Regions from separate parts of the Kitasatospora sp. NPDC034533 genome, predicted to be linked through region 3. Evidence: riboswitches for the same ligand, from Rfam matches in the RefSeq annotation. Region 3 holds a riboswitch; each other region holds the start of a gene.
The links. Region 3 has a riboswitch for cobalamin ahead of ACZ55U_RS30535 (ribonucleoside-diphosphate reductase subunit alpha). Riboswitches for the same ligand answer to the same signal wherever they lie in the genome.
Positions count from the first base shown of each region.

Region 1: it holds a riboswitch for cobalamin, as region 3 does, so the genes downstream of both, nicT (Nickel transporter NicT) here and ACZ55U_RS30535 (ribonucleoside-diphosphate reductase subunit alpha) in region 3, are expected to answer to the same signal.
Region 2: it holds a riboswitch for cobalamin, as region 3 does, so the genes downstream of both, ACZ55U_RS11870 (ABC transporter substrate-binding protein) here and ACZ55U_RS30535 (ribonucleoside-diphosphate reductase subunit alpha) in region 3, are expected to answer to the same signal.
Region 4: it holds a riboswitch for cobalamin, as region 3 does, so the genes downstream of both, ACZ55U_RS28450 (CoA-acylating methylmalonate-semialdehyde dehydrogenase) here and ACZ55U_RS30535 (ribonucleoside-diphosphate reductase subunit alpha) in region 3, are expected to answer to the same signal.

Region 1 is NZ_JBVITE010000015.1:111,732-118,995, forward strand. It holds gene efp (elongation factor P) at 1-432, opposite strand, end outside; gene ACZ55U_RS14010 (M24 family metallopeptidase) at 511-1,617, opposite strand; gene nicT (Nickel transporter NicT) at 1,740-2,858, opposite strand; cobalamin riboswitch at 2,890-3,103, opposite strand; gene ACZ55U_RS14020 (hypothetical protein) at 3,262-4,932, shown strand; gene ACZ55U_RS14025 (AAA family ATPase) at 4,987-6,990, opposite strand; gene ACZ55U_RS14030 (putative quinol monooxygenase) at 7,059-7,264, opposite strand, start outside.
Region 2 is NZ_JBVITE010000012.1:113,702-120,965, reverse strand. It holds gene ACZ55U_RS11880 (helix-turn-helix transcriptional regulator) at 1-407, opposite strand, end outside; gene ACZ55U_RS11875 (amidohydrolase) at 436-2,175, opposite strand; cobalamin riboswitch at 2,531-2,735, shown strand; gene ACZ55U_RS11870 (ABC transporter substrate-binding protein) at 2,798-3,811, shown strand; gene ACZ55U_RS11865 (FecCD family ABC transporter permease) at 3,808-4,887, shown strand; gene ACZ55U_RS11860 (ABC transporter ATP-binding protein) at 4,914-5,726, shown strand; gene ACZ55U_RS11855 ((2Fe-2S) ferredoxin domain-containing protein) at 5,723-6,526, shown strand; gene ACZ55U_RS11850 (TetR/AcrR family transcriptional regulator) at 6,702-7,264, shown strand, end outside.
Region 3 is NZ_JBVITE010000058.1:11,250-18,513, forward strand. It holds gene ACZ55U_RS30515 (ATP-binding protein) at 1-229, opposite strand, end outside; gene ACZ55U_RS30520 (helix-turn-helix domain-containing protein) at 461-1,315, shown strand; gene ACZ55U_RS30525 (DUF397 domain-containing protein) at 1,345-1,554, shown strand; gene ACZ55U_RS30530 (ribonucleotide-diphosphate reductase subunit beta) at 1,617-2,636, opposite strand; gene ACZ55U_RS30535 (ribonucleoside-diphosphate reductase subunit alpha) at 2,636-5,047, opposite strand; cobalamin riboswitch at 5,241-5,366, opposite strand; gene ACZ55U_RS30540 (hypothetical protein) at 5,727-6,698, shown strand; gene ACZ55U_RS30545 (glycoside hydrolase family 26 protein) at 6,838-7,264, shown strand, end outside.
Region 4 is NZ_JBVITE010000050.1:54,976-62,239, reverse strand. It holds gene ACZ55U_RS28455 (histidine-type phosphatase) at 1-1,016, opposite strand, end outside; cobalamin riboswitch at 1,488-1,660, shown strand; gene ACZ55U_RS28450 (CoA-acylating methylmalonate-semialdehyde dehydrogenase) at 1,870-3,369, shown strand; gene ACZ55U_RS28445 (acyl-CoA dehydrogenase family protein) at 3,366-4,514, shown strand; gene ACZ55U_RS28440 (enoyl-CoA hydratase/isomerase family protein) at 4,514-5,587, shown strand; gene mmsB (3-hydroxyisobutyrate dehydrogenase) at 5,584-6,468, shown strand; gene ACZ55U_RS28430 (enoyl-CoA hydratase) at 6,465-7,238, shown strand.

The DNA.
Region 1 (7,264 bases), on a different contig from region 3:
GTCGCCCTGGACGCCCGGCTCGGTGTGGGCGATGGTCAGCTCGACGGCGGCCGGGAGCTCGATGTACAGGACCGAGCCCTCGTTGGTGGCGACCAGGGCCTCGAAGCCCTCCAGCAGGTACTTGGCGGCGTCGCCCACGACGGCCGGCTCGACCGTGATCTGGTCGTAGGTGTCCATGTCCATGAACACGAAGTTCTCGCCGTCCTTGTACGAGAACTGCATGCCGCGCTTGTCGACGTTGGCGGTCTCGACCTTGGTGCCGGCGTTGAAGGTCTTGTCGACGACCTTGCCCGTCAGGACCTCCTTGAGCTTGGTACGCACGAAGGCCGGGCCCTTGCCGGGCTTGACGTGCTGGAACTCGACGACGGACCAGAGCTTGCCGCCCTCCAGCTTGAGGACCATGCCGTTCTTGAGATCGTTCGTGGAAGCCACGGGCGCACTTACTCCTGTATAGCTGTCAAGGAACCAAGGGTTTGCGTCCTGCCGCCGGCGGCCGTCGGGAGGCCGTGGTCACAGGGCGAGGAGCTCCTTGGTGGTGATGGTGAGCAGCTCGGGCCCGCCCTCTTCGAGGGGGCGCACGACGAGCGTGTCCTCGATCCGGACGCCGCCCTTGCCCGGGAGGTGGACCCCTGGGCCGACGGTGACCGGCACGCGGCTGTCCAGTTTACCCATGTCCGCCGGACCGAGGCGCGGCGCCTCCCGCATCTCCAGCCCGATGCCGTGGCCCACCGGGTGCGGGGAGGCCTCGGTGTGGCCGGCCGCCTCCAGGACCTGCCGGGCGGCCCGGTCGGGTACGCACTGCTCCACCCCTGGTCCGAGCGCCTCCCGCCCGGCCCGCTGGGCCCGGAAGACCAGCCGGTGCAGCTCCACCTGCCAGGGCGCGGGAGCGGCCCCGATCACGAAGGTGCGGGCGGTGGAGACGCCGTAGCCGCGGTACTGGGCGCCCATCACCACGGTCAGGAAGTCGCCCTCCTCCACCCGCCGGTCGGTCGGCTGGTGGGCGGCCTGGCCGGAGTGGCTGCCGGTGCCGACCGAGACCGGGAAGGCCGCCCGGTCGGCGCCGTGGTCGATCATCCGGCGCTCCAGCTCCATCGCCAGGTGCCGCTCGGTGCGGCCGACCAGGATCGACTCCAGCAGCTCGCCGAGGGCCTGGTCGGCGATCTCGGCGGCGATCCGCAGGTCGGCGATCTCGTGCTCGTCCTTGACCACCCGCAGCCGCTCGACCATCTGGCCGAGGTCCACCAGCCGGGCCCCCTCGGCCCGGCTCCCCACCGCCCGGTGCCGGGTGACGGTCAGGTCGTGCTCCTCCACCGCCAGACCCGACACCCCGGACCGGACGGCGGCGGCCGCGGCGGCCAGCGCGGTGTCCGACCCGGCCGGCACGGGCATCCGGGCGACGTCCGGGGCGATCAGGTGCTCCCCGGTGTCGTCCGGCGGCAGGTCGTCCGGCAGCGCGAGCAGGGCCCGCTCCCTGGTCAGCAGCAGGGTCGCCCCGCAGGGCGCGCAGCCGGTCAGGTACCGCACGTTCGCCGCGCGGGTGATCAGCGCCGCGTCGGCCCCGGCCGCACCGCAGTGCTCCCTCACCCGCTCCCGCCGCCCCGCGTACGCATCCGCCATGCGTCGAGCCTACGAACCCCCGGCCCGGACCGCCCGCCGAGCACCCCCGCCAGAACCCCCGGTGCTCCTTGCACGCCCCCGCGCGACCGCTCGATCCGGCCACATCGGCCGGGGGGGGCGCCTCAGGACTCCCCGGTGGGGGTCCAGCGCTTCTCCACCCGGGCGAGCTTCCAGTACCCGATCGCGATCGCCCAGACCACCACGAACAGCCCGGCGATCGCGTAGCCGACGTTGTCCAGCGAGATGTCCGCGACGAACCCGGTGACCGGATCGGTCAGGTCCAGCTTCTCGTGCAGCACCCCGACCAGCTCGATGGTGCCGATGACGAAGGCCACCGCGATCGACAGCCCCGTGATGGTCAGGTTGTAGTACACCTTCCGCACCGGGTTGGCGAACGCCCACTGGTAGGCGAAGTTCATGAACGTCCCGTCCAGGGTGTCGAACAGGCTCATCCCGGCCGCGAACAGCAGCGGCAGGCAGACGATCGCGTACCAGGGAAGCCCCGAGGCGGCCCCCGAACCGGCCATCACCATCAGGGTGACCTCGGTCGCGGTGTCGAAGCCCAGGCCCAGCACCATCCCCACCGGGAACATCTGCCCCGGCCGGGTGATCGAACGCGTCGCCCGGTTCAGCACCCGGGCCATGAAGCCGCGCGAGTCGAGGTGCGCCTCCAGCTCCTTCTCGTCGAACTGCCCGGCCCGCATCGCCCGGAACACCTTGACGATGCCGAGCAGCGCCGCCAGGTTGAGCGCGCCGATCAGGTAGAGGAACACGCCGGAGGTGGTCGTCCCGACGACGCCGAGCCACTTGTGGGTGGTCGACTCGTCGTCCATCAGGGTGTTCGCCAGCTGCGCCCCGCCCGCCACCAGGGCGGCCATCAGCACCACCATCGAGGAGTGCCCGAGGGCGAACCAGAAGCCCACCGAGACCGGCCGCCTCCCGTCCGCCATCAGCTTGCGGGTGGTGTTGTCGATCACCGCGATGTGGTCGGCGTCGAAGGCGTGCCGCATGCCGAGGGTGTACGCCGTGACGCCCAGGCCCACCCCGAAGACCTGGGTGCCGACCTCGTACCGCTCGGGCGCGACCAGGAAGACCAGGGTGCCGAAGGCCACCACGTGCAGGGCCAGGATCACCGCCATCAGCCCGGCCGTGCGGACGGTGTCCTCCCGCCGCCACGCGAACGCGGGCAGCACGGAGGGGGCCGGCTTCGCCCCGGCGGAAGAGATTTCGGGCAGGGTCATCTGCGGATCACGCTCCAGCACCTCGTGGAAAACCTCGTGAGATGCCGTGGCCGGTCTCCTGGCTTACGGGAAAGCCCGTACCCGCCTTCCCAGGCGCGCGAGGCGCCCAGTGGCTCCATGGGTACGGACGGCGTTCCTCCGCGGACGGAGGAACGACCCGATCACAGTGGCGAGGGCCGCTCCGGGCTGGGACCCCTGAAGGTCCGTCACCGGAATTCCCGAGCACCACGGCGGGCTACACCGTAGGGGCCGGGTCCGACCCGTGCAAGGCCCGGCGCACGCGCGGGTGTCCAGGATCACAGGGCCCGCCGCCGCACCCCGCCGCCCGGCCGACCGACACCCGGAACCGGCCGGATTCCGGCGAGGGCGCGCCGCCGCCGGACCGGATGAGTACGATCATGGCGTGCCGTCCCACCCCCACGCCTGGCCCGCCGACCGCTGGAACACCCGGCCGGTCAGGGCCCGCGTGCTGGCGGTCGCCCGCACCCTCACCTCGGCCACCCGGGTCCTGGACGTCCTCACCCTCCTGAACCCCGACGGCGTCGAGCGGTACTTCACCGTCAACCCCGGCTCCGCCTTCGCCGACCGCGCCCTGGACGAGTACCTGCACGGCCTGCCCGGCTTCACCGTGCTGGACTGGGAGGACGCCGTCCGCCGCCGCTTCGACCTGGCCGTCGCCTGCGCCGTCCACTCCTCCATGCACCGCCTGGACGCCCGCCTCGTCGTCCTCCCGCACGGCGCCGGCTACAACCGCCTGGTCACCGAGTCCACCGGCGACACGGTCAGCGCCGCCGGCCTGTCCAGGAACGAACTCACCCACCGCGGACGGGTGTTCGTGGACGTCCTCGGCCTCTCCCACCCCGAACAGCTGGACCGGCTGCGGGCCTCCTGCCCCGAGGCCCTGGACGTCGCCCGGGTCGTCGGCGATCCGTGCTTCGACCGGATGCTCGCCAGCCGGCGCTCCCGGGACGGCTACCGCGCCGCACTCGGCGCCGTCGACGGGCGGCGGCTCGTCGTCGTCAACTCCACCTGGAGCGAGCACTCGTTATTCGGCCGCCGCCCCGACCTCCCCCAGCAGCTGGTCCGCCGGCTGCCCGCCGACGAGTACACCGTCGCCGTCGTGCTGCACCCCAACATCTGGAGCCGGCACGACCCCGAGGCGCTGCTCGACGGCGCCCGCCGGATGGGCCTGCGCCTGATCCCGCCCCAGCAGGGCTGGCAGACCGCCCTCGTCGCCGCCGACCTGCTGATCGGCGACCACGGCTCGGTCTCCTTCTACGGCGCCGCCCTGGAACGCCCCACCGTGCTCGTGGCCACCGGCTCCGGCGAACTCGACCCGCACTCCCCCAGCTACGCCTTCGGCCAGGCCGCACCCGCCCTCGACCCCGACGGCGACCTCGCGGCCCAGGTCGAACAGGCCCTCGCCCGGGACCCGGCCGACCTGCGCGGGATCACCGACGGCTCGCTCGCCCACCGCGGCGAGTCCGCCCGGCTGCTGCGCCCGCTGCTCTACTCCTTCCTGGACCGGCTGGACGAACCCGCGGACGAACCGGCCCTGCCGCCCTACCCCAGGCCCGTGCCGCTGCCCGGAACCGAACGGCCCACCGCGTACGACGTCGAGGGCAAGAGCGAGGGGACGGAGGTGAGCCTGCGGCGCTACCCCTTCGACCCGGGCGACCACACCCCGCGCGGCTTCCACGCCCTGACCGACGACCACCCCGGCGACGCCCTGCGCTACACCGCCGAGGTCCTCGCCCGGACCGAGGTCCACGCCGAGGTCCCCGCCACCCGCTGGCTCACCGACTCCGCGACCGAACTCCCCGGCCTGGCGGTCGCGGTGGCCGCGCTCGGCCCGGCCCGCCACCTGCTGCGGCTGCGCGGCGGTCTCCTCCTGGAGGCCCGCGCCGAAGCGGACTGGGAGAACCCCGACCCCGGCGTCGACCCACTGCTGCTCGGCGCCGCCGTGTCCTGCTGGCTCACCGACGGCGGCGACCCGGCCGGCCTCCCCGAGCACGGGCTCACCATCCGCACCGGCGACCACCGCACCCGGGTGTCGTTCCGCACCGGGCCGTGACCGCCAGGCAGTGACCGCCACGCCCGGACTGGGCCGGACAGGGCCCGACAGACCCTAGCCCGCGAGCTCCCGCAGCCGGGCGCGGCTGCGCTCCGCCGACTCCTCGTCGCCCCGCTCCTCGGCGAGGGCCACGAGCAGGGTGTGGGCCTGCGCCTCCTTCGCCGGGTAGCCGCGCTCCTCGGCCCGCCGGGCGCACTCCTCGGCCTGGGCCACGGCGAGATCGAGCCGGCCGAGCGCCCGATGGGCCCGGGCGCGGACCAGCGGCAGCTTCATCGCCATGTCCTCGTCGTGGGTCCGCTCCGCCTGGGCGGTGGCCTCGGCCAGCAGGGTCAGCGCCTCCCGCGGGCTCCCGTCGGCGATCAGCGCCTGTGCCAGGTTGTAGCTCTGGACGATCTCGCCGTGCGCGTCGCCCCGGTTCGCCTCCAGCGCCAGGGTGAACCGCTGCACCGCGTCGGCCGGGCGTCCGTCGGCCAGGCAGAGCAGACCGTCCGTCTCGTGGAGCACCCCGACCACCTGACGGTCGGCCACCAGCGGCACCAGCTCGGTGGCCAGCGCCAACTGCTCGGCGGCGAGCCGGTGCTCCCCGCGCTCCTGGTGGGCGCGCGCCAGCTGGTTGCGCATCCGGACCACGGCGTCCGGCCGGTTGTCCCACTGGGCCGACTCGATGCCCAGCCGGTGGGTCGCGATCCAGTCCTGGTAGAGCTTGCGGCCCTGGTAGAGCAGCCAGAGCGACTCGCAGAGCCGCCACACCTCGCCGTGCCACCCCTGCTCGGCCGCCTCCTCCACCACCGCGCGGAAGTCGGCCCGCTCCGCGTACAGCCACTCCAGGGCCGCGCTCCCGGACGCGAAGCCGGGCAGGCCGTCGCCGCTCGGCTCCTGCACGCGGAGCCTGCGCTCGGACATCGCCCGGTCGGCGAGCGAGGCCCGGCCCCGGTAGTACGCCACGACACCGGCGAGGAGTTCGGTGCGGTCGGGCAGATCCCGCGACCGGCCGAAGGCGTGCAGCCGGACCACGTCGTGCGCCCGGAAGCGGTCCTCGCGGTCGTCGTCCCTCACCTCGTCCAGCAGGTGGACGCCCCGCAGCTCCTTGATCGCCCGCTCGGGCCGCCGCACGCCGACGGCACGCGCCAGCTCGGCGGACACGAAGGGGCCGGGGTGCACGCCGATCAGGTGGTAGAGCGCCCGGCCCTCCTCGGTCAGCCGCTCGTAGACCAGGTCGTACGTCGCGCCGAGGTCGCTCTCCTCCTCCAGCATCGCCAACCTGCCCTCCCGGTCGTGCAGTTCGGCCACCACCCGGTCGACCGCCAGGCCGTCGCGGTCCAGCAGCTGGCTGCCGACCGCGTTCAGCGCGAGCGGCAGGCCGCCGCACAGCTCGACCAGTTCCGCCAGCTCCCCGTCGGTGCCCCGCCCGGAGCCCACCCAGCCGCGCACCAGCTCGGCGCCCGCCGTGGCACTCAGCGGCCCGAGCTGCCGGACCTCCGCGCCGTCCATCCGCAGCGCGGACAACCGCCGGCGGCTCGCGACCACCACCAGACCGCTGGACGGGAGCAGCGCGCGGACCTCGGCGGCGTGCTCGACGTTGTCGAGGAAAAAGAGGCAGCGGCGCTCGGCGGTGGCGGTGCGGAACGCCGTGAAGCGCTCGGCCTCCACGGCCGGCGGCTCGGTGCCCAGGGCGCGCAGGAAGCCGGCCAGCAGTTCGGGGAGGTCCACCCCGCCACGGTGCCGGTAGGCCCTCAGGTCGGCGTAGAGGTCCCCGTCGGGGAAGTGCTCCCGGTGCTCCTCGGCGAACCTGACGATCAGTTCGGTCTTCCCGACCCCGCCCAGGCCGGTGAACACCACGAGCCCGAGCCCACCCGCCCGGACCCGCTCCAGGGCCTCGGTCAGCGCGGCGAGTTCCGGCTCCCGGTTGACGAAGAGTCCGTGCGTCGGACGGATCTGATGCGGTCTCGGCGGCCGCTGCCGCTCGTGGAGGTGCACCGAGCCGATCGTCCCGGCCTGCACCAGGTGCCCGCCCACTGTGGCGCCCGACACGGTGTTGACCACCTCGTGCCGCTCCATCGCTGCTCCCTCCGGCCGGTCGGCCCCAGCCTACGGGCTGGGCGACCGGCCTGAGGGGCACTCGGATGTCACCGGGGGGTGATCTCGCCCATCTCCGCCCAGCCGTCCATGCCGGGGATCTCGGTCGAGACGATCCGCGGCTTGGCGGACACCGCGTACGACAGGTCCTCCATGGCCTTGACGAAGTGCGCCGACTCCACGTGCGCCTTGCCCGCTTCACCGTCGCGGAACGCCTCGACCAGGACGAACTCGTGCGGGTCCTCGACGCTGCGGG
Region 2 (7,264 bases), on a different contig from region 3:
TACCGGCCGTCGGCCGCGAAGAGGCACTGGGCCACGCCGTCCTCGATGCCGAGCGGGCGCAGCACGTCCCGGAAACCCGGGGAGGCCGCGAGGAGTCGCCCGGGGACGTCCCTGAGCCACAGTCCGCCCCGGGCCGGGCTGCGGAGCACCGGGAACACCGGGTCGTGGTGCAGGCGGGTCTCGATGTACGCGGTGGCGTCGTCCGGGTAGCTCCCGGCCAGGGTGGTGTGGCGGCCGCGCGCCGGATCCCACCGGGCCAGGGAGGCGTGGTCGTACTCCATCACCCCCGCCAGGGCCGTCAGGACCGTGTCGAGGCCGGTCGTGCCGGCCACCGCGCTCCGGGCGGCCTCGCGGACGCCGACGGCCGCGTCCAGGATCCGCGCCACGTTCCGCTCCGCTGCCATCATCCAAGGATGATCATGTGCCCGGAATGCGTCAAACGCGCGGGGCCTCCTCAACGCCCGGGGCCTCGTGCACGCGCGGGACCTCGTGCACGATCCGCCCGTCCATGACGGTCAGGACGACGGGCATCGCCGGGATGTCCCGGGGGTCGGCGGCGAGCAGGTCCCCGTCGAGCACGCACAGGTCCGCGGCCTTGCCCACCTCCAGCGAGCCCTTCCAGTCGTCGGCGAAGTCCTGCCAGGCCGCGTCGATCGTGTAGGTGCGCAGCGCCTCCGCCAGGCCGATGCGCTGCTCCGGGCCGCTGACCCGGCCGGCCGCCTTGGACTCGCGCAGCATCATGGTGGCGAGGCCCTGGCGCCAGTCGGGGTGGGTGACGGGCGCGTCGGAGCCGCTGGCGACCCGCACGCCGGCGTCGATGGCGTCGCGGTACGGCCACGCGTACGCGGCCCGTTCGGCGCCGACGAGGTCCTCCTCCATGTCCGCGACCGTCCACTTGATGGTGGGGTTCATGTTGACGCCGAAGCCGTGCGCGGCCAGCACCTCCATGCTGTGCGCGGTGAGGAAGTCGCCATGGATGACGTAGTGGCGGGCGTCGGCGCGCGGGTGCTCGGCCACGGCCTCGGCGAAGGCGTCCACGACGGTGTCGATGGCCCGGTCTCCGGTGACGTGGACGCCCAACTGGTGCCCGGCGGCGTGGGCGAGCCGGATCATGGCGCCGATCCCGGCGGTGCGCTCGGTGTCGGTGTCGCCGCCGACGCACAGGGAGCCGCAGCCGCCGCCGACGTACGGTTCGTGCATCCAGGCGGTCTTGTTGGGGACGATGCCGTCGGCGAAGACCTTGACCCCGTGGACCGCGAGGCGGCGCGGATCGGTGTCGCCCGGTGCGCCGAGCTCCGCGAGGCCTCGGGCGAACTCCTCGGTGGTGCTCGCCATGCCGGTGGGCAGCAGCAGGACGCCGACGCGGGCGGTCAGTTCGCCGTCGGCCAGCAGGCCTCGGTAGACGTCGAGGGTCTCCGCGCCGAGAGCGCCCCGCATGATGCCCTCGCCGCCGGGGCCCAGTCCGGGCTCGGTGTAGCTGGTCACGCCGAGCCGGGCGAGGGTGGCGAGGGCCGCCCTGATCGCGTCGGTCCGCTCCTGGCGGCTGAGCGGCGGCAGCGCGTTCTGGACGAGGGCCTGGGCCCCTTCGTGGAGCAGCCCGGTGGGCTCCCCCGTCTCGTCCACGACGATGGCTCCGCCGGGCGGGGCGACGGTGCCGCGGTCGATCCCGATGAGCTCCAGGGCCTTGGAGTTGACCCAGGTGGCGTGCCCGGAGAAGGAGTACAGCACCACGGGGTGGTCCGGGCTCACCGCGTCGAGGTCGCGCCGCGAGGGCGTGCGCGACGGGTCCTGGAGGCACTCGTCGAGGTACCCGGTGTCCCAGCCGTGCCCGGTGACCCACTGCCCGGCCGGGGTCCGCCCGACCGCCTCCCGTACCGCCTCGGCCACGTCCCGCAGCGAGGACACCGCGGGGTGTCCGAGGTCGAGGGAGAGCGGCGGGGTGGACATGCCGAAGGCGCAACCGTGCAGGTGGGAGTCGTTGATACCGGGCAGCAGGGTCGCCCCCCGCAGGTCGACGACCCGGGTGCGCGGCCCGATGAGCGGTGCGACGTCGTCCCTGCGGCCGACGGCGCTGATGACCCCTCCGGTCACCGCCAGGGCCGAGGCGACGGAGAAGTCCGCGTCGACCGTGACCACCTGTCCGTCGAGAAACACCAGATCCGCGTACGTGTGCACAGGGCGACCTTTCGGGAGGCGGGCGCGCGCGGCCGTCCGCGGGCGCTCCTCCCTGGACTATGGCCGCGCCAGGGCCGCCCGCACATCGGTCGTTCCACCGATACGCGCCCGATCCGCGCCCTATCCGCGCCCGCTGCCGGCGCCCCTCGCGCGGCTCGGCCGGGGAGCCGTGGGGTCCGCCGGTTCACCGGGCCGCCGCCGCGGGGCCGGCGGCCGGTCAGTCGTCGCGGGGCTGGCGGCCGGTCAGTTGCCGCGGGACGTTCGGTTCCGAAGCGGCGCGGTGGCGGAGCCCGTCGGGGAACGACCCGGAACGATCACCCCACGACCTGGCCGGCATCCGGCCTGACCACGCCTGGTACGGTGCCATCGCCGTGGTGTTCGGGAAACCGGTCGAAGTCCGGTGCGGCCCTCGCCACTGTTGCCGCGGAGTTCCGCGGCCCTCGCTGACCGGCTTACCCAGCGGTCAGGGCCACTGGGCGGGTCGGAAGAACCGCTCGGGAAGGTCGGCCGCGGCGCGTCGATGCGGAAGCCAGGAGACCGGCCACGGCGCGACATGTTCCACGAGGGTTTTGGAGAACACGTGCCCAGCGCTCCGCCGCGCCCATTTCCGTCCATACGTTCCGTGCGTCCGGTACGCCCCACAGGTCCGGTGCGCGTCGGCCGGGCGGTCGCGACCTTCCTGTTCCTCGGCGTGCTCGGAGCCTGCACGAGCGCCCCCGCGCCCGTCGCGTCCGGTGGGACGACCGGAAGTGCCTCGCCCGTCAGCGTGGACAACTGCGGGACCACCGTGACGGTCTCCGCGCCGCCCGAGCGGCTGGTGACGCTCAACCAGGGCGCCACCGAGGTGGCCCTGGCCCTCGGCCTCCAGTCCCGCATGGCCGGTACCGCCTACCTCGACGACTCCGTCCCGGAGAAGTGGAAGGCGGCCTACGACTCCGTCCCGGTGCTCTCCAAGGACTACCCGACGAAGGAGAAGCTCCTCGCGGCCCGTCCCGACTTCCTGTACGCCTCCTACGCCAGCGCGTTCACCGACAAGGTCGCGGGCACCCGGGAGGAGCTGCGCGGACAGGGCGTCCCGTCGTACCTGTCCCCGTTCGGCTGCGCGGACAAGAGCCAGGTGCCGCCGACGACCTGGCAGGCGGCGTGGGGCGAACTGAACGACGTCGCCGAGGTCTTCGGCGTCCAGGAGCGGGCCGCCTCGATCCGGCGGGAGCAGGAGCAGCAGCTGGACCAGCTCAAGGCGGCGGCCGCGGGCAAGGACCTGAAGGTCCTGTGGTACGACTCGGACACCAAGGCGCCGTTCGTCGGGGCCGGCCGTGGCGGACCGCAGCTCGTGCTCGACGCCGTGGGCGCCCGCAACGTCTTCGCGGACCTGCCCGGTGGCTGGCAGAACGTGAGCTGGGAGAAGGTCGTCGCGGCGGACCCGGACGCCATCGTGGTCGCGGACGCCGGCTGGGACACGGCCCAGTCCAAGATCGACTACCTGGAGAACGACCCGGTGCTGAGCAAGCTCACCGCCGTGCGGCGCAAGGCGTTCGTGGTGGTGCCGTTCTCGGAGTCGACACCCGGCGTGCTGCTCGCCGACGGCGCCGCCCGAGTGTCCGAGGGGCTGGGCCGACTGCACCCGGCTTCATGACCACCGCACCCCGCCCCGTCGCGCGGCCCGCCGGTCCGGGCCGCGCGGCGGCGGCCCTGGCCGTCGGTGCGGCCCTGCTGCTGGCCACCGTGCTCCTCGGCCTGGCCGTGGGCTCGCAGCACGAGTCGGTCCGGACGGTGCTCGATGTCGTGGTGCGCCGCCTCGGGCTGGGCGATCCGCCGGTGACGCTGCTGGACGACCAGATCGTCTGGCAGTTGCGGCTGCCCCGGGTTCTGGGGGCGGCCGCCACCGGCGCCGGCCTCGCGGTCTGCGGCGCGGTGTTGCAGACGCTGACCGGCAACGACCTGGCCGATCCCTTCCTGCTCGGGATCTCGGACGGCGCCGCCGCCGGCGCGGTCACCGTGATCGTCCTCGGCGTCGGCGTGTCCGGCGCCGTCGGCACCGGCGCGGTGTCGACGGCGGCCTTCGCCGGCGCCCTGCTCGCCGCGGTCGTCGTCCTGGCACTGGCCGGCGCGCGCACCCGGTCGCTGCCGACCACCCGGACGGTGCTCGCCGGCATCGCGGTCGGGCAGATGTGCGGGGCCTACACCTCGTTCGTCGTGATGGTCCTCGGGGACCGCAACGCGGCACGCGGCGTCATGGAGTGGACGCTGGGTTCGGTCGCAGGCGTACGGTGGCCCACCGCCGTCTTCCTGGTCGCGGTCGCGCTGGCCGGGGTCACGGTGCTGGCCTCCTCGGCCCGCGACCTGGACGCCTTCGCCTTCGGCGAGACCGCCGCCCGCTCCCTCGGCGTCCACGTCGAGCGCACCCGCTGGGTCCTCATCGCGACCGCCGCGCTGGTGACCGCCTGCCTGGTCGCCCACACCGGCGTCATCGGGTTCCTCGGCCTGGTCGTGCCGCACGTGGTCCGTCTCGTCTGCGGCCCGCGCCACGCCCTCCTGCTGCCGGTGTCGGCACTGGTGGGGGCGTCCGTCCTGGTGGGCAGCGACCTCGTGGCGCGCTCGGTCCTCCCCGACCGGGAGATCCCCCTGGGCGTCATCACGGCCGGGCTCGGGGCGCCCTTCTTCGCCTGGCTGCTGTGGCGCCAGGGACGGGCCGAGGGGAGCGGGCAGTGACGGGTCGAGGGCAGGAAGCAGGGCCGGTGGCGCCGCCCGTGCGACTGCGCGCGGAGGGGCTTCTCGTACGCGTCGGCGGCGCCACGCTGCTGGACGCCGTCTCGCTCGCGTTCAGCCCCGGCCGGGTCACGGGCCTGCTCGGGCCCAACGGCGCCGGGAAGACCACCCTGCTGCGCGCGGTCGCCGGACTGACCCGGCCGAGCGCGGGGCGGGTCCTCCTCGACGGGGAGGACCTCCACGCCCTCACCGCCCGCCGACGCGCACGCCAGGTGGCCTTCATGGAGCAACAGGCCGACACCCGCTTGTCGCTGACGGTTCGTCAGGTCATCGACCTCGGACGCACGCCGCACCGCGGCCGCTGGCCCGTACCGACGGACGCCGCCGCCGACGCCCACGAGCGGTCCGTGATCGCCGATGCCGTCGCCGCGGCCGACGTCGGCCACCTGCTCGGCCGGTCCTGGCCGACGCTGTCGGGCGGCGAGCGGCAGCGGGTCCAGCTCGCGCGGGCGCTGGCGCAGGAGCCCGGCGTGCTCCTGCTCGACGAGCCCACCAACCACCTCGACCTGCGCCACCAGCTCGGTTTCCTCGGCACCGTACGCGGGCTGGGCATCACCACGGTGGCCGCGCTGCACGACCTCGAACTCGCCGCCGCCTACTGCGACGAGGTCGCCGTCCTGCTCGACGGCCGGCTGGTCGCCCACGGGCCCGTCTGCGACGTGCTCACCTCCGCCACGATCGCGCGCGTCTACGGCGTCGACGCCACCGTGGAACGGCATCCCCGGCACGACAGACCGCACATCCGGTGGAACGGACTGCTCCACGAAAGGACTTCGCCATGACCTCCCCCGGTCCGGACGCCCTCGGCCCGGACACCCCCGCCATGACCTCCCCCGGCCCGGACGCCCTCGGCCCGGACACCCCCGCCCGCCGCAGTGCCGTGCTCCTGGTCGGCATGTCGATCGCCGAGGCCGTCCGCCGCGACGAACTCCTGCGGGCCGCGGCGTCACACCGGGCCTCGATCGCGTTCCTGCAACAGGCGGACCCGTCCCTGTCGGCCGAGCTGACCAGGCTGGCCGACGCGGGCACCGAGACCGTGGTCCTGATCGGCGTCCGTCTCGCGGGCTCCGGCCCGGCCCAGTCCTGGCTGCGGCGGATCGCCGCCCACTGGTGGCGCGAGCGCACGGGCCACCGCCCCGAACTCCTCGTCGCGACCCGCCTCGCCGGCTCGCCGGACGCGGTCGCCGCCGTGGCCTCGGCGACGAGGCCCATCACCGGTGAGGAACCCGGCCTCACGTCCGCGGCCTGGGAGGACGTCACCGGCCACCGGCACCAGGTCCTGGTGTGCCGGGGTCCGCGCTGCACGGCCCTGGGCGCGGAGGAGGGACTGCGCGCCCTGGTGGGGGAACTGACCGGGCGAGGCCTCGGCGACGACGACGTGCTCGTCACCCAGACGGGGTGCCAGTTCCCCTGCAACCAGGCCCCCGTCGTCACCGTGCAACCGGACGACGTCTGGTACGGGAGGGTCGATCCGGCCGTCGTCGGCCGCATCGTCACCGAGCACCTCGTCGGCGGACGACCGGTCCAGTCCCACCGGCTCCCCCGCCGCGAGAAGGAACGGGCGGACCGGCACGACGACTGATCGCGGCCACGAGGTCGACTCGATTGCCGGTCCGGCGTGACGTTTCCGCGCCGGGCCGGCGTGACGTACCCGCGCCGGCCCGCCGTGGTGAGGCGCCGGCCCCTGCACACCCTTTGCCTAAAGCCTGTAGGTAGATATAGAGTCTCCATAGGCAAAGTGAAAGTAGGTGATGGTCATGGTCCGCGCTGGACTGAGCCCGGAGCGGCTGACGCTCGCCGGGGCGGAACTCGCCGACGAGGCCGGCTTCGACCAGGTGACCCTGTCCGCGCTCGCCCGGCGCTTCGACGTGAAACCGGCGAGCCTGTACGCACACGTCAGGAACTCCCACGAGCTGAAGACCCGGATCGCCCTGTTCGCACTGGCGGAGCTCGCCGACCGGGTCGCCGACGCCGTGGCCGGGCGTGCGGGCAAGGACGCCCTGACGGCCTTCGCGAACGCCTACCGGGACTACGCCCGGGCGCACCCCGGCCGGTACGAAGCCGCCCGGTACCGGCTCGACCCGCAGACCGCCGCGTCCAGCGCGGGCGTCCGGCACGCGCAGATGACGCGGGCAATCCTTCGCGGCTACGACCTGGGTGAGCCGGACCAGACGCACGCGGTCCGCATGCTGGGCAGCGTCTTCCACGGCTACGCCTCCCTGGAGGCGGCCGGCGCCTTCGACCACACGGACGTCGCCGCGCAGCAGTCCTGGGCCTGGACCCTGGACTGCCTCGACACCGCGCTGCGGAGCCGATCCAC
Region 3 (7,264 bases):
AGAGGGTGAAGCGGACGAGGATCAGGTGGTTGAGCGGGGCGTGGCAGTGCTGGACGGCGTTGGTGACGAGCTCGCTGACCAGCAACTCGCCGGTGAAGACGAGGAGTTCGCCGGACGGGTGGGGGAGGAGGAAGTCGTGGAGCGCCCAACGGGCGGCGCGGGGCGAGTCGCGACGCCGGGGCAGCCAGCAGCTCCGCTCGGTGGGGATGGGGGAGATGTCTTCAGGCATGGCAGGGCCACCTCTGGAGTGTGCAGGTGAGAGTGACTGAAGAAGGCATGGGGATGCCCGGTGATGAGCCCGCCTCGATCACATTGCGTGGCGACGCTCGCACTCCAGGTAGCATGCACCTGTGTCACTGCAACCTGCAAGTGAATCAACTGCAACGATGCAGAACCGGTGGCGCTAGATTGACGGATCGTCACAAGGCACACTTAACTCGTCTGGTGAAGGGAATCGCGCATGCCTGATGAACCGAAGCCGACTGTCCGCGCCCGTCGGCTTGGCGCGGAGCTTCGCCGGCTTCGCGAAGCTGCGGGCAAGGGAACGGACGATGCGGCGCAGGCACTTGCATGCTCCCGCGCAAAGATCAGCCGCATAGAGACCGGGGCGTCGGGCGTCCGTCGGCTGGACCTGAGGATCCTGCTGGATCTGTACGGGTCGACAGGCAAGGAGCGTGATGCTCTTGAGGTGCTGGCCCGGGACAGCAAGAAGCGCGGTTGGTGGCACGACTACGGTGACACCATTCCGCCGGCATACGCCGACTTCCTCGGGCTTGAAGGGGACGCCCGGTACATCAGTACCTGGCAATCCATGGTTGTGCCCGGCTTGTTGCAGACTGAGCACTACGCACGCGCAGTGTTGGAGGCCAATCCGGCTGCCGTTCGCCCGGAGCGCATCGACCAGCTGGTCGAGATCCGGATGGAACGAAAGGAAGTCCTCTCCAGGGCCGACCCGGCCAGATTCTGGGCGATCATCTGGGAGCCGGCGCTCAGGTGTCCGGTCGGAGGCAGGAAAGCCCAACGGGCACAGCTGGAGCACCTGGCCACAGCCGCTCAAATGCCCAATGTGACCTTGCAGGTGGTGCCGCTGGAGGTTGGTGCGACGGCTGGTGCCTGTGGAGCCTTCGTGATGTTCGGATTCACGGACTCTCCGAACCCAGGAGCGGTCTTCTTGGAGACGCTGACGAGCAGCCATTACATGGAGAACCAGGCAGAGCTGGACGGCTACGGGCTCGTCTTCGAGTACCTTCGGTCGTCGGCCCTGAACCCGGCGAAATCGCTGGATATGATCTCGGCAATTGCAGCTGAGACGTGAATACAAGACCAGACAGGGGTGTGAGCGCGATGGCCGTACCGCAGGTCGCTGCTCGGGACTGGTTCAAGAGCAGCCACAGCGCGCAGGCGAACGACTGCGTGGAGACCAGTCGGCTGGTCCTCGGCGGAATGGCCGTCCGGGACTCAAAGGACCGGCGCGGGCCGGCATTGCTCTTCGCGGCTGATGCCTGGGTCTCGTTCCTCGCCGGGGTCAAGTCCGGGGAGTTTCCGACCGACTGAACCGACAGGGGTGCCCCGCACGGGCTGTGGCCGTGCGGGGCACCCCTGTCGTATCCATCGACCTAGAAGTCGTCGTCGAAGGACACCGATCCCTCGACAGCAACCTGGTACGCCGACACCCGGCGCTCGAAGAAGTTGGTCAGCTCCTGGACGTTCTGGAGCTCCATGAAGCCGAACGGGTTCGTCGACCCGTAGCGGATCGGCAGGCCAAGGCGCGCGAGGCGCTGGTCGGCCACGGCCTCCAGGTACTGCCGCATCGACTCGGTGTTCATGCCGGCCAGACCGTCACCGCACAGGTCCTGGGCGAACTGGAGCTCGGCCTCGACGGCCTCCTCCAGCATCTCCGTGACCTGCTTGGCCATCTCGTCGTCGAAGAGGTCGGGTTCCTCCTCGCGCACGGTGTCCACCACGGACATCGCGAAGTCCATGTGCATGGACTCGTCGCGGAACACCCAGTTCGTCCCGGTCGCCAGACCGTGCAGCAGACCGCGGCTCCGGAACCAGTACACGTAGGCGAACGCGCCGTAGAAGAACAGCCCCTCGACGCACGCCGCGAAGCAGATCAGGTTGAGCAGGAACGCCCGCCTGTCCTCCTTCGTCCGGAGCGAGTCGATGTGGTCGACCGCGTTCATGTACTTGAAGCAGAACTTGGCCTTCTGCGCGATCGACGGGATGTTCTCCACCGCCGCGAACGCCGCCGCGCGGTCCTCCGGGTCGGGCAGGTAGGTGTCCAGCAGCGTCAGGTAGAACTGCACATGGACGGCCTCCTCGAACAGCTGACGCGACAGGTACAGCCGCGCCTCCGGGGAGTTGATGTGCTTGTAGAGGCTCAGCACCACGTTGTTGGAGACGATCGAGTCACCCGTCGCGAAGAACGCGACCAGTCGCCCGATGAGGTGCCGCTCGCCCTCGTTGAGCTTCGCCAGGTCGGCGACGTCCGAGTGCAGGTCCACCTCCTCCACCGTCCAGGTGTTCTTGATGGCGTCCCGGTAACGGTCGTAGAACGACGGGTAGCGCATCGGACGCAGGGTCAGCTCGAAGCCGGGGTCGAGCAGCATCTTGCGGTCTTCGGACTGGGACATCACTGGCAGGCCTCGCAGGACTCGGGGTTCTCCAGGGAGCAGGCGATGGCGGCCTCCTGCTCCGGGGTGAGGGAGGGGGTGTTCACGGGCACCGGCGCGGGCGCCGCCGCACGCGCGGTGCCGGACGCGGCCTGGGCGATGCGGGTGGCCGGGCGCGAACGCAGGTAGTAGGTGGTCTTGAGACCGACCTTCCACGCGTAGGCGTACATCGAGCTGAGCTTGCCGATGGTCGGCGCCGCCATGAACAGGTTCAGGGACTGGCTCTGGTCCAGGTACGGCATCCGGGCCGCGGCCAGGTCGATCAGCGCGCGCTGCGGCAGCTCCCAGGCCGTGCGGTACAGCGAACGCACCTCGGCCGGCAGCCAGTTCAGCTCCTGGACGGAGCCGTTGGCGTCGCGCAGCGCGTCGCGGGTCTGCTGGTCCCAGACGCCGAGCTCCTTGAGCTCGCGCACCAGGTACGGGTTGACCTGGAGGAACTCGCCGGACAGCGTCTCGCGCTTGAACAGGTTGGACACCTGCGGCTCGATGCACTCGTACACACCGGCGATGGACGCGATGGTCGCGGTCGGCGCGATGGCCAGCAGCAGCGAGTTGCGCAGACCGGTGACGGCGATGCGGGCGCGCAGCGCGTCCCACTTCTCGCCCCACTGCGGGGCGGCCGTCGGGAAGTGGTCGATGTGCAGCTCGCCGCGGGCGGCGCGGGTCTCGCCGTACGCCTCGTGGCGGCCGAGCTGCTCGGCCAGGTCGGCGGAGCGCTCGTACGCGGTGAGCATGATGCGCTCGGCGATGAGCGTCGACAGCCGCGCGGCCTCGGGGGAGTCGAAGTCGATCCGCAGCTTGAAGAAGACGTCCTGGAGGCCCATCACGCCGAGGCCGACCGGCCGCCAGCGGGAGTTGGAGGTGCCCGCCTCGGTGGTCGGGTAGAAGTTGATGTCCACCACGCGGTCGAGGAAGGTGACGGCGGTGCGCACGGTGGCGTCCAGCCGCTCCCAGTCCATGGCGTTGATCAGGTCGTCGGCCCGGGCGTCAGCGGCCACGTGGGCGCCGAGGTTGACGGAGCCCAGGTTGCAGACGGCGGTCTCGGAGTCGTCCGTGACCTCCAGGATCTCCGTGCACAGGTTGGAGGAGTGCACGGTGCGGCCCGGCAGCGCGGTCTGGTTGGCGGCGCGGTTGGAGGCGTCCTTGAAGGTCATCCAGCCGTTGCCGGTCTGCGCCAGGGTGCGCATCATGCGGGCGTACAGGGTCTGCGCCGGGATGGTGCGGACGGCCTTGCCGGCCTGCTCGGCCTTGCGGTAGGCCTCGTCGAACTCGGCGCCCCACAGGTCGACCAGCTCGGGCACGTCGGCCGGGGAGAACAGCGACCAGTCCTCGTTGGCGTTGACCCGGCGCATGAACTCGTCCGGGATCCAGTGCGCCAGGTTGAGGTTGTGGGTGCGGCGCGCCTCCTCGCCGGTGTTGTCGCGCAGCTCCAGGAACTCCTCGATGTCGGCGTGCCAGGTCTCCAGGTAGACGCAGGCCGCGCCCTTGCGCCGGCCGCCCTGGTTGACGGCGGCGACCGAGGAGTCGAGGGTGCGCAGGAACGGCACGATGCCGTTGGACTTGCCGTTGGTGCCGCGGATCAGGCTGCCGCGCGAGCGGATGCGCGAGTAGGACAGGCCGATGCCGCCGGCGTGCTTGGAGAGGCGGGCGATCTGCGCGTAGCGGTTGTAGATCGAGTCCAGGTTGTCCAGCGGCGAGTCGAGCAGGTAGCAGCTGGACATCTGGGGGTGCCGGGTGCCGGAGTTGAAGAGCGTCGGCGAGGAGGTCAGGTACTCCAGGCGGCTCATCAGGCCGTACAGCTCGGCGACCTCGCGCACGGACTGCTCGGTGTCGCCGACCGCCAGGCCACAGGCGACGCGGAGCAGGAAGTGCTGCGGGGTCTCGATCACCTTGCGGGTGATCGGGTGGCGCAGCAGGTAGCGGGACTGCACGGTGCGCAGGCCGAAGTACTCGAAGCGGTCGTCGCCCGCGGTGTCGATCAGCGCGTCCAGGGCGGCGGCGTGCTTGGCGACGAAGGCCGCGGTGGTGTCGCCGATCAGGCCCTCGGCGTGGCCGACGGCGATCGAGGCGGAGAAGGAGACCGAGCCCTGGCTGTTCGCCTCGTCGACGATCTCCAGCGCGAGCAGGCGGGCGGCCAGCTTCGAGTACTGCGGGTCCTCGGCGATCATCGACGCGGCGGCGTCCACGGCCAGCCCGCGCAGCTCGGCGAAGTCCGAGCCGGCGTGGCGCCCGCGCAGCGCGGCGGCGGCGACATGGCCGGGGTCGACCTCGGTGAGGTCGGTGCTGCGGTCGGTGAGCAGCCGCAGCAGGGCGCCGCCGGGGTCGGAGACCGTCGGGTCGGTGAAGGCGGTACCGGTGCCCTGGGCGGGCAGGGTGGCTGAGGCGGCGGTGGTCAAGGCGCTCTCTCCTGGCGGCGATCGGCGGCGGTGATCGGGGGGCCGCCGGGCCGATCGGGGCAGGGGAGCACGGCACGAACGCAGGCGGCGTCGCGCGACGGTGACTCCCCGGCCCGCCCGCGAGGCCCGGAGGGGTACTGCTCGTGCTGGCGCGGCCTCTGCGGGAGGGCCGTGGCGCACGCCGTCGGCAGGTACTCGGACTCGCGGTCACGGCTGCTGGAGCCGCCCGCACACCGCTGCGGGGCAGTCCCGGATTCGCACCGGGTTCCCCTGCATCGACAGCAGAAGCGAGCATACATGTAGTGGTGTCTCCCTGAAGCGACCCCAGATGTAGTACGGAGTTGCGTGTCGGGGTGATGACCAGCGGTACCGGAGAGGCGGCTGGGGAAGGCCCCGGGACACCTGGGCGGGCCTCGGAAGCGGGGTGTGGGCGTCCTGGTTTCGATACGGAATGGTCACCGGGACGCTCGGCGGTCAGGAGGATGCCCTACGATCTGGGCGCATGAGCGACGGAACCGGCGCACCCGGGCAAGGGCCGCAGGGAACGCCTCCCGCCGGGCCGGGGGGCGCACAGAGTCAGCAGCCGGTGGCGCCTGGTCCGGTGCCGCCGCCGAGCGGGGGTTTCGGGCCGCCGCCCGCCTCGTACGGACCGGTGATGCCTGCGGCGCAGCCGGTCGCGCAGCCCGTTCCCTCGATGCCGCAGCCGCCGCAGCCGCCGCAGTCGGCTCCGCCGGTCGGGCAGCCGCACCCGCACCCGCAGCCGCTCGGACAGCCCCAGCCGGTGGGACAGCCGCAGCCCCGGCCGCAGTGGCACCTCCAGCAGCCGGTCCCGCCGCAGCGGGTCGAGCCGGACTGGGACGCGCTCGCGGACCGCAACGAGGCCGAGGGCAAGCGCCGTCGGCGGATGAAGGTCATCGGCGTGGTGGCCGCGGTCGCCGTGGTGGGCGGCTTGGCCGCCGGTGGCGTGCTGCTGTTCCGGGGCAAGAAGGACAACGGCACGACGACGGTCTCGTCCACCCAGCCGACCGCACCCGTGAGCGTGTCCGGTTCGCAGGGCGGCCAGCCCGACGACCCGTCGAAGCCGATCTGGGAGGCCGCCAGCGACCCGGCGCCGCAGGACGCGGGCGCGCTGTTCTCCGCGCTCCAGGTGACCATCAACGGCGCCACCTGGAACCGGGTCGTGGTGGCGCTGGACTCGCCCTGCTGGGACGGCAACTCCACGACCGGCGGGCTGGGCAAGGTGCTCGGAGACCAGGGGTGCCAGCAGGTGCTCCGGGCGACGTACGTCTCCGGCGACAGCGCGGTCACCGTCGGCGTGGCGGTCTTCGACCACAAGATCCAGGCCGAGACCGCGCTGAAGAACTTCACCGGCCAGCTCAAGGGCGCGCCCGCCCCCGGATCGCCGGCGTTCTGTGCCGGCGCCGGCTGCACCGGCACGCACAACAGCCTGGGCCGGTACGACTACTTCACGGTCGAGGGTTCGGCCAAGGGCGGCAACGGCCCCGACGCCACGGCGACCGCCGCCGCCGCCGGGTTCGCCGAGCACGTGAAGGGGCAACTGCTCAAGCGCGCCAAGGCGGCGTCCTCGGCCGCGCCCGGTGTCCAGGGCACCCCGCCGGCGGGCTGACCCGTCGTGACACCCCGGTCCCGGCGGGTCCTTCGCGGGGACCGGGGGAGTGTGGCAGGCTCTCGGACAGTCATTTCGCATGCGTGTTCCGGTTGCGTCCGTGGGGGGCGGCGCCGGCGAGCAACCGGAGGAGCGGTCCGTGGCCCTGCCCAGAGCCCTGCGCGGCAAGCCCGCCGTCCTGGCCTCGGCCGGGATCGTCGTCGCCGCGGCGGCGGTCGTCCTGCTGGACCACGACGGCAAGGCCGACGACGAACAGCCCCCGCGGGTCCCGGTGTCGGTCGGCCTGCCCGGGCGCACCCTGCCGCCGGAGGTCGGCCGGGACCTGCTGGCCAGGGATCCACAGGCCTCGCCGAACGCCCGCGCCGTCCAGCAGTTCCTCGCCGACCTGGAGGCCCAGGCCCGCACCGGGCAGAGTGGCGGCACGGTGATCGGCCAGCACGTCGAGGCGCACAACGAGCGGAACAACCCCGGGTACGGGGACTACCGGGGTACCAAACAGGTCGGCTACTACTACAAGAAGGCCGCCGACCTCACCGGCAAGCTGCCCGGCTTCGTGGAGACCGACC
Region 4 (7,264 bases), on a different contig from region 3:
GCCTCGGCCTGGGCGAGGAGGTCGTCGAGGAGGACGCCGGCCATCTTGTAGGTGATCGTGCGGCCGCTGAAGGCGGGGCCCTTCTGGTAGAAGTCCTCCGCGTCGTCGAGGTAGGCGAACCACTGGGCGTCGCGCGGGGCGAGGAACCGGGTGAGATCGACGTTCGGAGCCTCGACGCTCAGGTCGGGAGCCGCGGCGAAGAGCTGGTAGAGCGAACGCGCGAAGGAGACCTGACCGGCGGCGGGCAGCGCCGAGACGAAGGCGGGGCGGAACAGGCGCGAGACGACGCGGTGCGCCGCCTCCGCCGTACGGGGGTCGCCGTCGATCGTGGCCAGGACGGCCGAGAGGTCCGGGTCGGTCTTCAGGTAGGCCTGGTAGTCGGCGTTCTGCGGCTGCTTGTGGAAGTACAGCAGGTTCTTGTCCGTGACGGGGGGCTTGATCAGGCCGGCCAGCGCCGGATCTCCGGCAGCCAGTCCGCCGGTGAAGGCGTCGGCGCTCGCCACGGCGCGCGCGACGCCCGAGGTCTCGACGACGATGGGCTCGTGCTCCGCGGCGATCTTGCCGAACAGCGACGGCAGACGCTGCTCCATGCGCAGGGCGGTCTGCCGGTGCTCCTGGGCGCCGCGCGCGGAGAGGCTGCCGTAGCCGAGGGCCTTGGCGGCGTCGAGGAGTGACTGGACCTGCGGGGCCAGGTCCTCGCCGAGGTCGGTGAGGGCGTCCTGTTGCTGCGCCGTGCGCAGGACGGCGAGCACCGCCTCGCCGTCATCGCCGTCCGACATGGCACGCGAGCCGTGACGGGCGACGTTCTCGGTGAAGACCGGGCTGAAGCCCTTGGGCGGCTTCTGGTACTTGCTCGCCTTCTCCTGCGGCGCGTACGGGGTCTTCGTTCCGTAGAGGCCCTGGTCGGTGTACCGGGCACCGGACCAGTCCCCGGCGGACGCGGTTCCCGCGGTGCAGAGCACACCGGCGGCGAGGGTGACGGCCATGACGGCCGAGAGGGGAGCGGTGCGGTTCAAGGCGGTCCTTCGGGTTCGTTCGTTCCACCGGTCGCGTGTGGCGGAGCGAACAGTCGCACGACCCGGGGAAGTCCCACCGGCGCCGGGCCCTACCCGGGGTGAAGGGGAGCTGAACGGTGACCGCCCGGGCGGTGTCGCCGGACCGCCACCACGGCCGGCGCGCCCGCTGCCCGCGGCCGCGCTGCTTCGCCCCGGCCCGCCGCCGGAACGACGCGCGGCGGGGGCGCCGGGGGCCCGCCCGCACTCGGCGCCGGCGCGTCGGGCCGCCGAGTAGCCCCGGGGGAAGGGCAGGCGGGCCTGAACACGGGGGGACGGGAATGGCCCTGTGCTGCCGCCGGGTTCGAGGCGGATCGGGCGGTCGCGTTCGCGGGTGGACCGCTGCCCGCCGTGGCGGACGGGTCAACAGCCGTGGGGCGCGATGATGCGGCGCGCGGGTAGGCCCTCTGGACTTACTAGGACGTCCAACTATATGGTCGATGACAGGTCCGCGGTGTCAGGGAAGCCGGTGTGAGTCCGGCACGGTCCCGCCACTGTGACCGGGGAGTCCGTCCTCGCAGACGAAGGCCACTGGCAGCCAGCCGGGAAGGCCAGAGGGCGTGCGGTGATCCGGGAGTCAGGATACCGGCCGCGGGTGATCCGTGTTTTCCACGAGGATGGAGACGACACGCATGGCTCCGGGCTGCATCCGTTCCGCTGCTCCTGGTTGTCCCGTGCCGACGGCTGCCGGGGCGCCCATACCCTGACGCTCCGTTCGACCGCCGTCCTGCCCGCACCGAGCGCGCACCACTGTGCGCCCGTCGACGGGCGACGGCCTCCATTCCTCCTCTCCCACCCTTGTCGAGAGAAGGAACCGATGGTCCGCGAACTGACCCACTACGTCGGCGGCAAGCCCGTCGCCGGCGCCTCCGGTCGCTTCGGCGACGTGTACGACCCCAACACCGGCCGGGTGCAGGCCCGGGTGCCGCTGGCGAGTCGGGCCGAGGTCGAGGCGGTGATCGCCGACGCGGCCCAGGCCCAGCCGGCCTGGGCGGCCTGGAACCCGCAGCGGCGGGCGCGGGTGCTGCTGCGCTTCCTCCAGCTGGTCGACCAGGAGAAGGACGAACTGGCCCGACTGCTGTCCTCGGAGCACGGCAAGACCGTGGCCGACGCCCACGGCGACCTCCAGCGCGGCCTGGAGGTGGTGGAGTTCGCCGCCGGGATCCCGCACCTGCTGAAGGGCGAGTTCTCCGACAACGCCGGCACCGGCATCGACGTGTACTCGATGCGCCAGCCGCTGGGCGTGGTCGCCGGCATCACCCCGTTCAACTTCCCGGCGATGATCCCGCTGTGGAAGGCCGCACCGGCGCTGGCCTGCGGGAACGCCTTCGTCCTCAAGCCGTCCGAGCGGTGCCCCTCGGTGCCGCTGCGCCTGGCCGAGCTGTTCCTGGAGGCGGGGCTTCCGCCGGGCGTGTTCAACGTGGTCAACGGCGGCAAGGAGGCCGTGGACACCCTGCTGGAGGACCCGCGGGTACAGGCGGTCGGCTTCGTCGGGTCGACGCCGATCGCGCAGTACGTGTACGCCACCGCCGCCGCGCACGGGAAGCGGGCGCAGTGCTTCGGCGGCGCGAAGAACCACCTGATCGTGATGCCGGACGCCGACCTCGACCAGGCGGCGGACGCGCTGGTCGGCGCCGGGTACGGCTCGGCCGGCGAGCGCTGCATGGCGATCTCGGTGGCCGTCCCGGTGGGGGAGGCGACCGCGGACGCCCTGGTGGCCAAGCTGGTCGAGCGGATCGCCTCGCTGAAGGTCGGGCGCTCGGACGACGCGGCGGCGGACTTCGGCCCACTGGTCGGTGCCGACGCGCTCGCCCGGGTTCGCGGCCACCTGGACGCCGGGGTGGCGGAGGGGGCCGAACTCGTCGTGGACGGGCGTGGCTTCCGTCTTGAGGGCCACGAGGACGGCTACTTCCTCGGCGCCTCCCTGTTCGACCGGGTGACGCCGGACATGCGGATCTACCGGGAGGAGATCTTCGGCCCCGTCCTCACGGTCGTGCGTGCCGCCGACTACGAGGAGGCGCTGCGGCTGCCCAGCGAGCACGAGTTCGGCAACGGCGTGGCCATCTACACCCGGGACGGCGACACCGCCCGGGACTTCGCCCGCCGGGTGAACACCGGCATGGTCGGGGTCAACGTCCCGATCCCGGTGCCGATCGCCTACCACACCTTCGGCGGCTGGAAGCGCTCCGCCTTCGGCGACCTCAACCAGCACGGGCCGGACGCGATCCGCTTCTACACCCGCACCCGCACCGTCACCTCGCGCTGGCCCTCCGGGGTCAAGGAGGGCGCGAGCTTCACCATGCCGACGATGGGATGAGCGCCATGCACGACCTCACCGACGACCAGCGCGCCATCGCGGAGACGACCCTGGCCTTCGCCCGTGAGCACCTCGCCCCGAACGCCGTCGCGTGGGACCAGGCCAGGCACTTCCCGGTGGACGTGCTGCGCAAGGCCGCCGACGTCGGCCTCGCGGGCGTGTACGTGCGCGAGGGCTCGGGCGGATCCGGACTCACCCGCGCCGACGGGGTGGCCGTCTTCGAGGCCCTGGCGACGGGCTGCCCCTCCATCGCCGCCTACCTGTCCATCCACAACATGGTCGCCTGGATGGTCGACCGGTACGGCAGTCGGGCCCAGCGCTCCCGGTGGCTGCCCGGGCTGTGCTCGGCCGAGCACCTGGGCAGCTACTGCCTGACCGAGCCGGGCGCGGGCTCGGATGCCGCCGCGCTGGCCACCCGGGCCCGCCGGGACGGGGAGCACTGGGTGCTGGACGGCGTCAAGCAGTTCATCTCCGGCGCTGGTGCGGCCCGGGTCTACGTGGTGATGGCGCGCACCGGCGGGCCCGGGGCGAGCGGGATCTCCGCGTTCGTCGTCGAACGGGACGACGCCGGCGTCTCGTTCGGGCCGAACGAGAAGAAGATGGGCTGGAACGCCCAGCCCACCCGCCAGGTGCTGCTGGACGGCGTCCGGCTGCCCGCCGACCGGCTCCTCGGGGCCGAGGGCGAGGGCTTCCGGATCGCCATGAACGGGCTCAACGGCGGCCGGCTCGGCATCGCCGCCTGCTCGCTCGGCGGCGCCCAGGAGGCGCTGGAGCGCGCCACCCGCCACCTGGCGGACCGAGAGGCCTTCGGCACCCGCCTCCTGCACGCCCAGGCGCTGCAGTTCCGGCTCGCCGACATGGCGACGGGGTTGGAGGCGGCCCGCTCGCTGCTGTGGCGGGCGGCGGCCGCGCTGGACCGGGGTGACCCGCGGGCGCCGCAGCTGTGCGCGATGGCCAAACGCCTCGCCACCGACACCGGCTTCGAGGTCGCCAACGCCGCGCTGCAACTCCACGGCGGCTACGGCTACCTGGCCGAGTACGGAATCGAGAAGACCGTCCGCGACCTGCGGGTGCACCAGATCCTTGAAGGGACCAACGAGATCATGCGCGTCATCGTCGCCCGCGGCCTGACCGGAGCCGCGTGATGGCCGAGCACACCGCCGACGAGGTCCTCGTCCAGCGCGAGGGCAGGGCGGGCCTGATCGTCCTCAACCGCCCCACGGCCCTGAACGCCCTCACCCACGGCATGGTCCGCGCGATCGCCGAGGCGCTGGACGCCTGGGAGGCCGACGACCGGGTGGAAACCGTCGTGGTCAGCGGCGCGGGGGAGCGGGCGTTCTGCGCGGGCGGCGACATCGTCGCCATCCACCGCGCCGCCACCGGCGGCGACCCGGGCGCCGTCGAGGAGTTCTGGCGCGACGAGTACCGCCTCAACGCCCGGATCGCCCGCTACCCCAAGCCCTACGTCGCCGTGATGAACGGGATCGTGATGGGCGGCGGGGTCGGCGTCTCCGCCCACGGCAGCGTCCGGATCGTCACCGAGACCACCCGCATCGCCATGCCGGAGGCCGGCATCGGCTTCGTCCCGGACGTGGGCGGCACCTACCTGCTCGCCCTGGCGCCGGGCGAGCTGGGCACCCACCTCGCCCTGACCGCCGGGGCCGTCGGGGCCGGTGACGCGCTGCTGTGCGGTCTCGCCGACCACTTCGTCCCCGCCGAGCGGCTGCCCGCCCTGCTCGACGACCTGGCCGAGCTGCCCGTACACGGCGCCCTCGAACGGCACGTCCGGCCCGCGCCGCCCGGCGTGCTGGACGCACGGCGGACGTGGATCGACGCCTGCTACGCGGCCGGCACCGTCGAGGAGATCCTCGACCGGCTCGACAGCAGCAGCGAAGCCGAGGCCAAGGAGGCGGCCGACCGGATCGCCGCCAACTCCCCGACCGCCGTGAAGGCCACGCTGGCGGCCCTGCGCCGGGCCCGGGCCCTCGGACCGCTGGAGGCCGTGCTCGACCAGGAGTACCGCACCTCCTGCGCGGCCCTGGCCACGCCGGACCTCGCCGAGGGCATCCGGGCCCAGGTGATCGACAAGGACCGCAAGCCGCAGTGGAGCCCGTCGACGCTGGACGCCGTCGAACCCGCCGCCGTGGCCCGCTACTTCGCCCCGCTCGGCGAGCGCGAACTCGGCCTCGCCGCCACCACACCCCTGGAGCGCTGGTGACCCACACCGTCGGATTCGTCGGACTCGGCAACATGGGCGGTCCGATGGCCGCGAACCTCGTCAAGGCCGGCCACCGGGTGTTCGGCTACGACCTCGCGGCCCCGGCCCGGGACCAGGCCGCGGCACAGGGAGTGACGATCGCGCGCTCGGCGGCCGAGGCCGTCGGCGAGGCGGACGTGGTGCTGACCATGCTGCCGGCCGGGCGCCATGTCCTCGACGTCTACGCCGAGTTGACCGAGGCGGCAGCCGGAGCACTGTTCGTCGACTGCTCCACCATCGCGGTCGGGGACGCCCGGGCGGCCGCCGACCTCGCCCGGGTCGCCGGGCACCGCGCCGTCGACGCCCCCGTCTCCGGAGGCGTGGCCGGCGCCGAAGGGGCAAGCCTGACCTTCATGGTCGGTGCCGAGGACGCCGACTTCGCCGAGGCCGAGCCGGTGCTCGCGGCGATGGGCAAGCAGGTCGTCCATTGCGGGGCTACTGGTGCCGGGCAGGCCGCGAAGATCTGCAACAACATGATCCTCGGCGTCTCCATGATCGCGGTCAGCGAGGCCTTCGTCCTCGGGGAGCGCCTCGGACTCAGTCACCAGGCCCTGTTCGACGTCGCCTCCGCAGCCTCCGGGCAGTGCTGGGCGCTGACCAGCAACTGCCCGGTGCCCGGTCCGGTTCCGACCAGCCCGGCCAACCGCGGCTACGCGGCCGGGTTCGCGGCGGCCCTGATGGCCAAGGACCTCGGGCTGGCCGCCGACGCCGCTGCCGCCTCCGCCGCACCCGTCGAACTGGGCCGGCGGGCAGCCGAGTTGTTCGCCGCGTTCGCCCGGGGCGAGGCCGCAGGCCTGGACTTCTCGGCCATCATCACCACTCTCCGGGAGGAGACCGCATGACGTACGACACGATCCTGGTCGAGCGCAAGGGCCGGGTCGGGGTGATCACGCTCGACCGCCCGAAGGCGCTCAACGCGCTGAACAGCCGGCTGATGAACGAGGTCGTCGCGGCGGCCACGGAGTTCGACCGTGACCCGGAGATCGGCGCGCTGGTGGTCACCGGCTCGGAGAAGGCCTTCGCGGCCGGCGCCGACATCAAGGAGATGCAGTCCCTCGACTTCGTCGACGCCTACCTCGGCGACTGGTTCGCAGCCTGGGACCGCTTCGCCGCCCTGCGCAAGCCGGTCGTCGCGGCCGTCGCCGGCTACGCGCTCGGCGGTGGCTGCGAGCTGGCGATGCTGTGCGACATCCTGCTGGCGGCGGACACCGCGAAGTTCGGGCAGCCGGAGATCAAGCTCGGGGTGATCCCCGGCATCGGCGGCTCGCAGCGGCTGACCCGGGCGGTCGGCAAGGCGAAGGCCATGGAGCTGTGCCTGACCGGGCGGATGATGGGCGCCGAGGAGGCCGAGCGGGCCGGGCTGGTCTCCCGGATCGTCCCGGCGGACCAGCTGCTGTCCGAGGCGCTGGCCACCGCCGAGACGGTCGCGGCGATGTCCACCCCGGCGGCGATCATGATGAAGGAGAGCGTCAACCGCGCCTTCGAGACCACCCTCGCCGAGGGCGTCCGCTTCGAACGCAGGCTCTTCCACGCGACGTTCGCCACGGCCGACCAGAAGGAGGGCATGGCGGCCTTCGCGGAGAAGCGCCCGCCGTCCTTTACCCACCGCTGACCGTCCACGCGCTGCGCCGCCCCTGC